2 regions of the Kocuria sp. KSNUG genome follow, and region 1 is predicted to be linked to the other one. Evidence: predicted binding sites of a transcription regulator. Region 1 holds the regulator's gene; the other holds the start of a gene.
What was found. The regulator HrcA, encoded in region 1, represses chaperone genes, less so after heat shock. The targets are predictions, from matches to a motif close to TTNGCACTCGNNNNNNNCGAGTGCNAA.

Region 1 (5,632 bases):
CGGGCTTTGCGTGGTACGAGGTGTCCAACTTCTCGCGTGCCGCCCACGGGCGCACGGCGGAACAGAACCGCAGCGCGCACAACATCGCCTACTGGCGAAACCAGGACTGGTGGGGCATCGGACCCGGAGCCCACTCCCACGTGGACGGGGTGCGCTGGTGGAACCTCAAGCACCCGCTGCCCTACACCAACAAGGTGCGCGCGGGGGTCTCACCCGCGGTGGGTCGCGAGACCCTGGACGCGGACACCCAGTACGTGGAGCACGTGATGCTCGGCATCCGGATCAGCGAGGGCATCCCGGTCTCGTCCCTGCGTCCGGAGGGCCGCCGGGCCGTGGCGGGGCTGATCGCGGACGGCTGGCTGGACGGCCCCGCGGCCCTGGCGGGCACGGCGGTGCTCACGGATGCCGGGCGCCTCATGGCCGACGCCGTGACGCGGCGGCTGCTCGACTGGTGAGCTGTGCGGCAGGGTCGCAACGCGGCACCGGGCACACGTCGTGCGCACCGCAGCCGGGACGGGGCCCGAGTCAGCCCCGGTGGCCGGTGAAGCGGTCGTAGAGGTGGGTGTTGGCGCGGTACTGGTGCGGCTCACCGCGGTTGACCTTGATGCCGGCCCGCACCGAGGTGACCGCCAGGAACACCCAGGTGACGGCGGCGACGACCGAGAACACACCGCCGACCACGGGGAGCAGGGACAGCAGGATGCCGCCCAGCACGATGATGCTGGGGAGCATGGTGTAGTTGGCCGCCTCGCGGGACTCCTGGGCGGTGAACGGTCCGCGGTCCTTGAACACGCGGTGGATCACGTAGCTCGGGATCACACCCACCACGCCGCCGAGGTGGGCCAGGGTGGCCCACTGGCGGTCCTGGTTGACGTCCAGGGGCTGGGCCACCGGGTGCACGGACTCGAACGGCGCGGCGGAGTCCTGGGCGGAGGCAGAGGGCGTGGAGGCAACGTCAGTCACGTGAGGGTGTCCCTTTCAGGGGCGGTAGCCGGACCAGACGGGAGAGCGGGGGTCTGGTTCCCCCGATGATACCGGGGGCGTCTGGGAGCTCGCCACGGTGTGCGTCACACCGCGGGACCCCTGCGGCCGCCCGTGTTCGGGGACGGCTCAGCGTGCGGTGCCCTGGTCCGCGGTCAGGAAGTCGATGAGCTCCTCCACACGGCCCAGCAGCGCAGGCTCCAGGTCCGCGTAGGTGTTCACGCGCGTGAGGATCTGCTGCCACGCGCGGCCCCCGTCCTGCGGGGTGCGGTGGGGCAGTCCCAATGCCTTGGCCATGCCGGTCTTCCAGTCCACTCCGCGCGGGATCACGGGCCACGCGGGGATGCCCAGCGCGGAGGGCTTCACGGCCTGCCAGATGTCCACGTAGGGGTGCCCCAGGATCAGCACGTTGTCCGCGGCACCCGGAACCCGCAGGGCCTGCTCGGCGATGCGGGACTCCTTGGAGCCGGCCACCAGGTGGTCCACCAGGATCCCCAGGCGTCGCTGCGGGCCAGGGTTGAAGACACGGATGGCGGCGGGCAGGTCGTCGATGCCGTGCAGGGGCTCCACCACGATGCCCTCCACCGCGAGGTCGTGCCCCCAGACCTTGGCCACGAGCTCGGCGTCGTGGTAGCCCTCGACCCACACGCGCGACTCCTTGGCCACGGACGCCCTGAGGCCCTCCACCGCCACGGAGCCGGAGCGCGTGATGCGCTTGCCGGCGGGGGCGCTCCGCGGCGCGGGGGGTGTGAGCCGCACGGGTTCGCCGTCCAGCAGGAAGCCCGGCCCCAGTGGAAAGGTCTTGACCCGGCCGTGGCGGTCCTCGAGCCCCACCACGCGCATGCCGCCGATCACCTCCACGCTGACGACGGCGCCCACCCACCCGGTCTCGACGTCCTCCAGCACCATGTCGCGCGCCACGGCGACCTCGCGCGCCCTCGGCCGGGTGCGGGACACCTCGGGGCTGTCCAGGTCCTGGGGACCCCAGCCCCAGCCGGGTGCGTTCACGGGTTCCTCCTCGGTGCGGCGGGCAGATCAGCCGCGAGCGTACCAAAGCGGCCCCGGGGCACCCGCGCCCTAGACTGGGGGATTAGCACTGTGACTGGATGAGTGCCAAAATTGGTGCTCGGCCACGACGGGCGCACGGCCCGTTGCTCGACACGCCACGGGAGGTGAGGACCATGGACCATCCGCGCAGGGTGCAGATCCTGCGGGCCATCGTGGAGGACTACGTCCACTCCCGCGAACCCGTGGGCTCCAAGGCGCTCGTGGAGCGCCACCGGCTTCCCGTGTCCTCGGCCACGGTGCGCAACGACATGGCGGCCCTCGAGGACGCCGGTCTCATCGTGGCACCGCACACCAGTTCCGGGCGGATCCCCACCGACCAGGGCTACCGCGTGTTCGTGGACCAGATCGCCGCGGTCCAGCCGTTGAGTCCTGCCCAGCGCCGCGCCATCCAGGTGTTCCTGGAGGACGCGCAGGACATCGACGACGTCATGGAGCGGACTGTGCGCCTGCTCGCGCAGCTGACCCACCAGGCGGCCGTGATCCAGTACCCCGTGCGCACGGGAACCACCGTGCGCCACGTGGAGCTCGTGGACGTGGGTGCGGCCGTGCTGGTCATCCTCATCCCCACCTCGGGCCGCGTGGTGCAGCGGGCCGTGGAGCTGCGCACCGCGCTGGAGGAGCCCCAGCTGCTGGAGCTGCGTGCCCGCGTGCTCGCCCGGGTGCTGGGACAGGCGCTGGATGCCGTGCCGAGCGCCGTCGCCGGACTGGGGGAGACGCTGCCCGCGGAGTTGCGCGAGGCCGGGGACGCCGTCGGGGAGACCCTCTCCCTGCTCGCCTCGGCCACGGACGAGCACCGCCTGGTGATGGCCGGCACGGCCAACCTCGCGAGGTTCAGCGGCGACTTCCCGCAGAGCATCTCCCCGGTGCTGGAGGCACTGGAGGAACAAGTGACCATGCTGCGGTTGTTGTCCGAGATGCAGCAGGACGAGCGCGGGGTGGCCGTGCGGATCGGCTCCGAGGAGTGCGACGACCCGCTGGCAGAAGCCTCCGTGGTGGCCACCGGCTACGGACCGCGCGCCGCCTCCAAGGTGGGCGTGGTGGGACCCACCCGCATGGACTACCCGACCACCATGGCCTCCGTGCGCGCGGTGGCCCGATACCTCTCCAGGAACCTGGGGGACTGAGCGCCGCGCCGGCGCCGCCCCGACCGAGACCACAGACCCGACGAAAGCAGAAGCGACGACATCGTGAGCGACCACTACGAAACCCTCGGCGTGAGCCGTGACGCCAGCGCCGAAGAGATCAAGCGCGCCTACCGCAAGAAGGCGCGCAAGCTGCACCCGGACGTCAACCCGTCACCAGAGGCCGCGGAGGAGTTCAAGCGCGTCTCGCACGCCAACGACGTCCTCTCGGACCCCGACAAGCGCCGGGTCTACGACGCCACGGGCAACGAGAACGGCACGGACACCGGCTTCGGCGGTGGCTTCCCGGGCTCCGGGTTCGGCTTCTCCGACATCTTCGAGACGTTCTTCCAGGGCGCGGGGGCGGGCGGCCAGCGCGGCCCGCAGTCCCGCACCCGGCAGGGCCAGGACGCACTGATCAACGTGCGCATCTCCCTCAAGGACGCCGTGTTCGGGGTGGAGAAGGACATCACCGTGGACACCGCCGTGGTGTGCCCCGCGTGCGAGGGCTCCTGCTGCCAGCCCGGCACCAGCCCCACCACGTGCAGCATGTGCCGCGGCTCGGGGCACATGCAGTACCAGCGCCAGTCCATCCTGGGCATGGTCACCACGCAGGGCCCGTGCTCGCAGTGCAACGGCTTTGGCACCGTGATCGAGAGCCCGTGCCACGAGTGCTACGGCGAGGGCCGGGTGCGTGACCGCCGCCCGCTCACCGTGAAGATCCCCGCCGGCATCCAGTCCGGCAACCGCATCCGCCTGGGCGGCCAGGGCGAGGCCGGCACCGCCGGTGGGCCCAACGGCGACCTCTTCGTGGAGCTCAAGGTGGACCCGGACCCCACGTTCCACCGCGAGGGCGACGACCTCCACGCCCGGCTGCGCATCCCCATGACCGCGGCCGCCCTGGGCACCACCGTGACCCTGGAGACCTTCGACGGCACCCGCAGCGTGGCGGTGGAGCCCGGAACCCAGTCCGGCGCCACCGTGACCCTCGACGGGCTCGGCGTGACGCACCTGCGCGGCAAGGGACGCGGAAACCTGCAGGTCCACTTCGAGGTGGAGACCCCCCGCAACCTCACGGGCGAGCAGCGTGAGCTCGTGCAGCGGCTGGCGCAGCTGCGGGACGAGGAGGCCCACGACGGCACCACGGTCAACGCCACCGGTTCGGGCGGATTCTTCTCCCGGCTGCGCGGGCGGTTCAACGACCAGTGACCAACCCCGTCTTCCACCACCCCGGTGAGGAGCTCTCCCGGGCCCGTCCGGGGGAGCTCCTCGACGTGCACGGGCCCGAGGCGCGCCACGCGGTGACCGTGCGCCGGCTGCGCGCCGGCGAGCTCCTCGACCTCGTGGACGGCCACGGCACCCGCGCCACGTGCATCTTCAGGGACGGTGAGAAGGACCGGATGACCGTGGCCGTGAAGTCAGTCGCGCGTGAACCGCAGCCGCGGCCTCTGCTGAGCCTGGTGCAGGCACTGGCCAAGGGGGAGCGGGACCTTCAGGCCGTCGAGTCGGCGACCGAGCTCGGGGTCTCCCGGGTGGTGCCCTGGCAGGCAGAGCGCAGCATCGTGCGCCTGCGGGCCGAGCGCGCCGCCAAGACCATGGGCAAGTGGGAGTCGCTGCTGGCCACCGCGGCCAAGCAGTCCCGCAGGGCCACGTGGCCAGAACTGGCACCGTGGGTGGACACGGCCGGGCTGGCAGAGCTGATCCGTTCCGAGCCGGGCACGCTGTGGCTCGTGCTCCACGAGAGCGCGAACGTCCCGTGGTCGTCCCGCGAGGTGGCCGCCTGGGGCGAGCAGGAGCACGTGGCGGTGGTCGTCGGTCCCGAGGGCGGGATCAGCGAGCGGGAGCTCGAAGCACTGTGCGCGGCCGGCGCGCGGCCCGTGCGCCTGGGCGCCACGGTGATGCGCTCCTCCACGGCGGGTCCGGCGGCACTCGCGGCGCTGAGCGCGGTGCTGGGGCTGTGGGACTGAGGAGGACGGTTCCGGACCGTGCTCAGTCCGCGGGGGACACCGTGATCTCGTGGTCGTCCGCGATCGTGTGGCCCTGCTCGTCCGTGCCGCTCACCCGGATGGTGTAGGTCCCCGGTTCCAGGTCCACCACGGTGCGCAGCTCCGTTCCTGTGGTGGGATCGGTGCCGGGCGTGGGTCCGTCCACGGTGTCGCCCTTGACGCGCCGCTCGCCCGAGGTGATTTCCCACCGGACGTTGTGCACGGAGGGCAGGATGCGGGCGAAGATCGTGAGCGGGCTGCCGGGATCCGTGCCCGTCTGGGGGTCGATGAGCCAGATGGGCGCCGCGAGCGCGGGGTCCCGCGTGAGCGGGTCGTCCAGGGTCACCGCGCCGAAGGCCCGGTAGCCCGTGCGTCCGTCCACCAGGATGCGGACCTCCTTGGCGGTGGCGGAGTCCAGCAGGCCCGCGGTGACCGCGGCGGCGGAGACGGTGTAGACCATCTGCTGCAGCGCCATCC
Region 2 (5,632 bases), 1.1 Mb from region 1:
CACCCCAGCGGTGCATCACGGCGCCGCCCACCAGGGCACCCGTGGTGGCCGACGCCGCGCACGCGAGTCCGCGGGGCAGGTTCCGGAGGGCAGCCGCGGAGAGCCACACGTCCGGGACCACGAAGAACGCGGTGGCCTCCGCGAAGCCCCAGGCACCGGCCACGGCGTGGTCACGCAGCACACTCACCGGGCTCCACCACCCCGGGGTGGGCGCGGCGCGTGACGGCGGCTCCCGGTGTGGCACGCGGAGCGTCTCCGCAGGTCAGCCGTGGCCGGTGCGGGCTCCAGGGCCGCGTGGGCCCGTCCAGGGTTCTGCTGTGCACGGTGGTCTCCCGGTGGTCTCGAGGCGGCGCGGTTGTGGACATCCAACCACCGCAGGGCCGCGGGTGTGCCACTGTTGGCGCAGATCCACAGTCCCCACGGCCCGAGGAGACGCCGCATGGCCACCACCGATCCCCTGCGCAGGCCCATCCCGCAGCGTTCCGCCGGGTGGGCCACCGCCATCGCCGGCGCCCTGCAGCGCGCGGGACTGCGCCCCAACCACATCTCGGTGGCCTCGGTGCTCGTCTCCCTGGTGGGCTGCGGCTGCCTGGCGGTCTCGGTGCACGCGGACGACGCCGCCCGCACCCTCGCGCTCGTCCTCGCCGCGCTCTGCATCCCCCTGCGTCTGCTGTGCAACATGTTCGACGGGATGCTCGCCGTGGAGGGCGGGCTACGCACACCCACGGGGGAGCTCTACAACGAGGTGCCGGACCGGATCTCAGACTTGGCGCTGCTCGCGGGGGCCGGCTGGGCGGCGTCGTCGGTGGTGGGCGGTGCAGCCCTGGGGTGGCTGGCCGGGAGCCTCGCGGTGCTCACCGCCTACGTGCGGACCCTGGGCGTGAGCGTGGGGTGCGCGCAGCAGTTCGGTGGGGTGCTGCCCAAGCAGCGGCGCATGTGGCTGCTCCTGGCGGGGATCCTGCTGAGCGCCACCGAGCCGTGGTGGGGGTGGCCGCGCGGGAGCGTCCTGTGGGTCACGCTCGTGCTCGTGGTGCTGGGGTGCGCGCTGACCGTGACCACCCGGCTGCTGGCCGTGGCCCGCGAACTGCGGGAGAAGGGGTAGGCCGCCATGGAGATCGGACTGCTGGGCGGGCCCACGTGGTGGTTCCTCGCCGGACTGCTGGGGTTCCTGGTGCTCGCCACCGTGGTGGCGGAGCTGATGTACCGGCGCACGGCGTCGGAAGGGCTGCGGGCCACGCTGCTGAACGTGCGGCAGCGGATCTTCGCCTGGTGGATCATGGTGGCGGTGCTCGTGGGCAGCCTGGCACTGGGGGAGACCGCGGTGGTGCTGCTGTTCCTCGCCCTGTCCCTGCTGGCCCTGCGGGAGTTCGCCAACCTGCTGCCGCCCGGGGAGCGGGACCGGAGGGTGCTGAGCTGGATCATGGTGGTTCTCGCCCCGCTGCACTTCTGGTTCGTGTGGGAGCACTGGTACGGGATGTTCGCCATCTTCATCCCGGTGTACGCGTTCCTGTTCCTGCCCGTGCTGCTCGCGCTGTCCGGGCGCACGGAGTCGTTCCTGCACCGGGCCGCCCTGAGCCAGTGGGGGCTCATGGTGTGCGTCTACGCCCTGAGCTACCTCCCGGCGGTGCTGCAGCTGCCCGTGGCCATCCACGAGGGCAGGGCCGCGGCGGACGGCTCCGCCGTGGGCTCCGGTGGCGTGGAGGCGGGCGCGCTGCTGCTGTTCCTCGCCGTGGTGGTGCAGGGCTCGGACGTCCTGCAGTACCTGTGGGGCAAGACCGTGGGCCGGCACCGGATCGCGCCCACCGTGAGCCCGAACAAGACGTGGGAGGGCTTCGTGGGCGGGGTGCTCTCCGCCACGGCTCTGGGGGCGGCGCTGTGGTGGCTGACCCCGTTCACCCCGTGGCAGGCCGGGGTGCTGGCCCTGGTGTCCTGCCTGCTGGGTTTCGTGGGCGGGCTCGTGATGAGCAGCCTCAAACGGGACCGCGGCATCAAGGACTTCGGGGCGCTCATCCCGGGCCACGGCGGGATCCTGGACCGGATGGACTCCCTGATCTTCGCGGCACCGGTGTTCTTCCACCTGACCCGGTTCTTCTTCGCGGGGTGAGTCCCAGGCCCCCGCGCGTGACCGAGGGCCCACGGGATCTCCCGCGGGCCCTCGTGGCTCACTCAGTGCGTGCCGGCTGGCGCCGGGCGGTCAGCTCTCGGAGTCCTCGCCGGACTCGGCCTGCTGCTCCTGCTGGCCGTTCTCCAGCACCACGTTGTCCTGGTTCTGGCCCGTGGCCACCTGGATCTTGCGCGGCTGGGACTTGGGGGACACGGGGATGGTCACGGTCAGCACGCCGTTGTCGTACGCGGCGGTGATGTTCTCGGTGTCGATGCCCTGGCCCAGGTTCAGCTGGCGCACGAAGGAGTGGTTGCGGCGCTCGCGCACGATCCACTTGGTGTCCTTCTCCGCGGAGGGCAGGCGGCGCTGCGCGCGGATGGTCAGCAGCTGGCCGTCCACGTCCACGTCCACGCTGGTGGGGTCGATGCCCGGGAGGTCCGCGGCGAGGTAGTAGTTGGAGCCCCGGCGAAAGAGGTCCATGGGCATCTGCTCCAGGCCGTTGCGGGTGGAGAGCACCTGGTTGGCGAAGTTCTGGACCTCGGAGAACGGATCGAAGGTTGCCATGACTGCTGTTCCTTTCCTGTGCGACTCGTCCGTGGTGCGCCCCGGAGCCCCCGTGAAACCGGTGGACGAGGAGCCGTCACGTTCCTTGAGTACCCCTGACTCAACTGCTCATAAATTAGCACTCTCCCCGGCCGGGTGCCAAGGGTTGGAGCATTAAAGTTGAGCGGATTCAGCTCAAGGCGCACACGGGTTGCGTCGGGTCCGAATGGGTGGGGCGGGCGGCGTCGTCGTTCCTAGAATCGAAGCACCAGAGACGTTCCCGAGAGCAGGAGGACACCGTGCCCAAGGCGAGGAAGAACGGTCGCGCGCGTCAGGACGAGATTCCGTCCACGCTGCGGCGCTCGGACGAGAAGGCGCAGGACACGTTCGCGCAGGCGTACGACTCTGCGGAGGACGAGTACCACGACGAGTCCCGCGCCGCCCGCACCGCGTGGGCCGCGGTGAAGCACACCTACGAGAAGGTGGGGGACCACTGGGAGCCCAAGGAGGAGAACGGCCCGTCGGACGCCAGCGCGGAGCAGGGCGGGCTCAACTCCGAGGACACCGCCGGGGGAGTGGATGCGAACGCCTCCAAGGAGCACCTCTACGAGATCGCCCAGGAACTGGACGTGCAGGGCCGTTCGGACATGACCAAGGACGAGCTGGTGGAGGCCATCGAGAAGGCGAACGACAAGAGGACGCGGGACGCGCGGGACTGAGGCCCTAGAGCACCCGCGCCAGGAACACCGAGGCGGTGGTGTCCTGGTGGAAGGACTCCACGGGCTCGTAGCCGCGGTTGCGGAACATCGCGATGCCCTCGGTCATCTCCGGGTTCAGGGAGACCACGGCCGTGGTGGCGCCGAAGGAGCGCACCTTGTTCTCGAGCGCCCGGACGAGCGTACGGGCGTGGCCCTTGCCGCGGTGCTCCGGGGTGACCCAGATCCGGCGCAGCTCCACGCGCTCGTCGTCGATCCGCCGGACCGCTCCGCATGCGATCACGGCTCCCGTGACCAGGTCCGTCATGAGGAAGAAGTCCCCGTGGGGCGGGGTCACGTCCTCAGGGCCGGAGACCTCGGTGAGCGCGGGGTCGAACCCGCCGTCGATCCGGTGGTCCAGTTCGCTGAAGTACGCGCTCAGGGCCTGCAGGGTGTGCTCGCTGGCGGCCTGACCCTCCACGATGCGGACCGGTGCGGTGGAATTCATCCCACCATGGTGGCACCTCCATGTGCTGTTCACCAGGGATGGTGTGATGTAGCTTTCGTTCGTGACCGAGACCCGCTCCGGCGCCGCGCCGCGCCTGTCCATCCTGGTTCCCACGCCGCTGCTGATCACGGAGATCACGGAGCCGGCGGCGAACCGCAACCGCAGCCCCCACGAGTCGGACGTGCACATGCACCCCGGCGGGCAGGGCCTGTGGGTGGCCCGCATGGCCGGCTCCCTGGGCGCGGACGTCTCGGTGAACGGGCCGTTCGGTGGTGAGCTGGGCACCCTGATCCGCTCCATGCTGGACGGGCTCGGGATGCAGGTCAACGCCGTGCGCTACGGGTACGGCAACGGCGGCTACGTGTACGACCTGCGCGGTGAGGACCGGGAGACCGTGGCCCACATGCCGCCGCCCGAGCTCTCCCGCCACGAGCTGGACGACCTATACGGCACCGCGTTCGTGGACGCCCTGGCCTCGGACGTCCTCACGGTCACGGGCGCGGAACCCGGGGACGTGCTGCCGGCGTCGTTCTTCGGCCGGCTCATCCGGGACACCCGGGACGCGGGGACCACCGTGGTCGCGGACCTGAGCGGCGCTCCTGCGCTGGCCGCCGTGGACGCCCACGTGGACGTGCTCAAGATCAGCCACGAGGAGGTCCGGGACCTGGACCTCGGCTCGGACGACACCCCCGAGTCCCTCGTGGACGCCGGGCGGGCGCTCGTGGAGCGGGGTGCGGGCGCCGTCGTGGTCTCGCGCGCCAAGGACCCGGCGCTGCTCGTGGAGAAGGACACCGTGCGGGAGGTCTCGGCGCCGTCCATCACGCCGCTGGACCACCGCGGGGCGGGGGACTCCATGACCGCGGGCATCTCCGTGGGACTGGCGCGCGGCCTGGACCTGGTGGACGCCGTGGCCCTGGGAGCCTCGGCGGGTGCGCTGAACGTGGCCCGCCGTGGGCTCGGCACCGGCAACCGCACGACCATAGAGAAGTTCGCCCGCCAGATCACGGTGCGCACCCTCTCCTGACGGGCCCGGTCACAGGGGGCGCCACCCTGGTCCGGGCCCGGGCCGCGTGCCACCATGGACCCCATGCACATCCTGGTCACCAACGACGACGGCATCTCGTCCCCGGGACTGTCGGTGCTCGCGCGGGCCGCGCTGGACCGCGGGCACAGTGTCAAGGTGGCCGCTCCCGCCGAGGAGTACTCGGGCGCCAGCTCGTCCCTGTCCGGTGAGGAGATCGACGGGCGGATCGCCCTGGTCCCCGCGGACCCGCCCCGGATGCCCGAGGGCGTGGAGTGCGTGGGGGTGAAGGCCGCCCCCGCGCTGATTGCGTTCCTGGCCTCCTACGGGGCCTTCGGCCAGCGCCCGGACATGATCCTCTCCGGCGTGAACCTGGGCGCGAACACGGGCAAGGCCACTCTGCACTCGGGCACCGTGGGCGCGGTGCTCACGGGCGCGTCCCACGGGATCCCGGGGATCGCGGTGTCCATCACCTCCGGTGCACCCCAGCACTGGGACACAGCCCTGCTGGTCACCCGCTACGCACTGGAGCGCTGGGAGCACCGCCCGTTCGACGAGTGGATCCTCAACGTCAACGTCCCGGACGTGTCCCCGGACCGGCTGCGGGGGCTCAAACCCGCCCGGCTCGCGAGCTTCGGAGCGGTCCAGGCGCAGATCGGGCGCGGGGACGAGAAGCACATCGCGGTGACCTACAGTGCGGAGACAGGACCCGAGGAACCCGAGAGCGACCACTACCTCCTCACCCACGGCTGGGCCACGGC

Region 2: a site for HrcA is predicted at 2,784-2,810, ahead of AABM36_RS02945 (Hsp20/alpha crystallin family protein). Genes of this name have one in related genera too.

The regions. Positions count from the first base shown of each region.
Region 1 covers NZ_CP150981.1:1,785,895-1,791,526, forward strand. The annotation lists gene hemW (radical SAM family heme chaperone HemW) at 1-455, shown strand, start outside; gene AABM36_RS07720 (DUF4870 domain-containing protein) at 526-963, opposite strand; gene AABM36_RS07725 (DUF3097 family protein) at 1,111-1,989, opposite strand; gene hrcA (heat-inducible transcriptional repressor HrcA) at 2,163-3,173, shown strand; gene dnaJ (molecular chaperone DnaJ) at 3,237-4,379, shown strand; gene AABM36_RS07740 (16S rRNA (uracil(1498)-N(3))-methyltransferase) at 4,376-5,137, shown strand; gene AABM36_RS07745 (GerMN domain-containing protein) at 5,160-5,632, opposite strand, start outside.
Region 2 covers NZ_CP150981.1:672,094-677,725, forward strand. The annotation lists gene AABM36_RS02930 (hypothetical protein) at 1-187, opposite strand, end outside; gene AABM36_RS02935 (CDP-alcohol phosphatidyltransferase family protein) at 440-1,102, shown strand; gene AABM36_RS02940 (phosphatidate cytidylyltransferase) at 1,109-2,104, shown strand; gene AABM36_RS02945 (Hsp20/alpha crystallin family protein) at 2,195-2,668, opposite strand; gene AABM36_RS02950 (ChaB family protein) at 2,947-3,366, shown strand; gene AABM36_RS02955 (GNAT family N-acetyltransferase) at 3,371-3,850, opposite strand; gene AABM36_RS02960 (1-phosphofructokinase family hexose kinase) at 3,912-4,874, shown strand; gene surE (5'/3'-nucleotidase SurE) at 4,938-5,632, shown strand, end outside.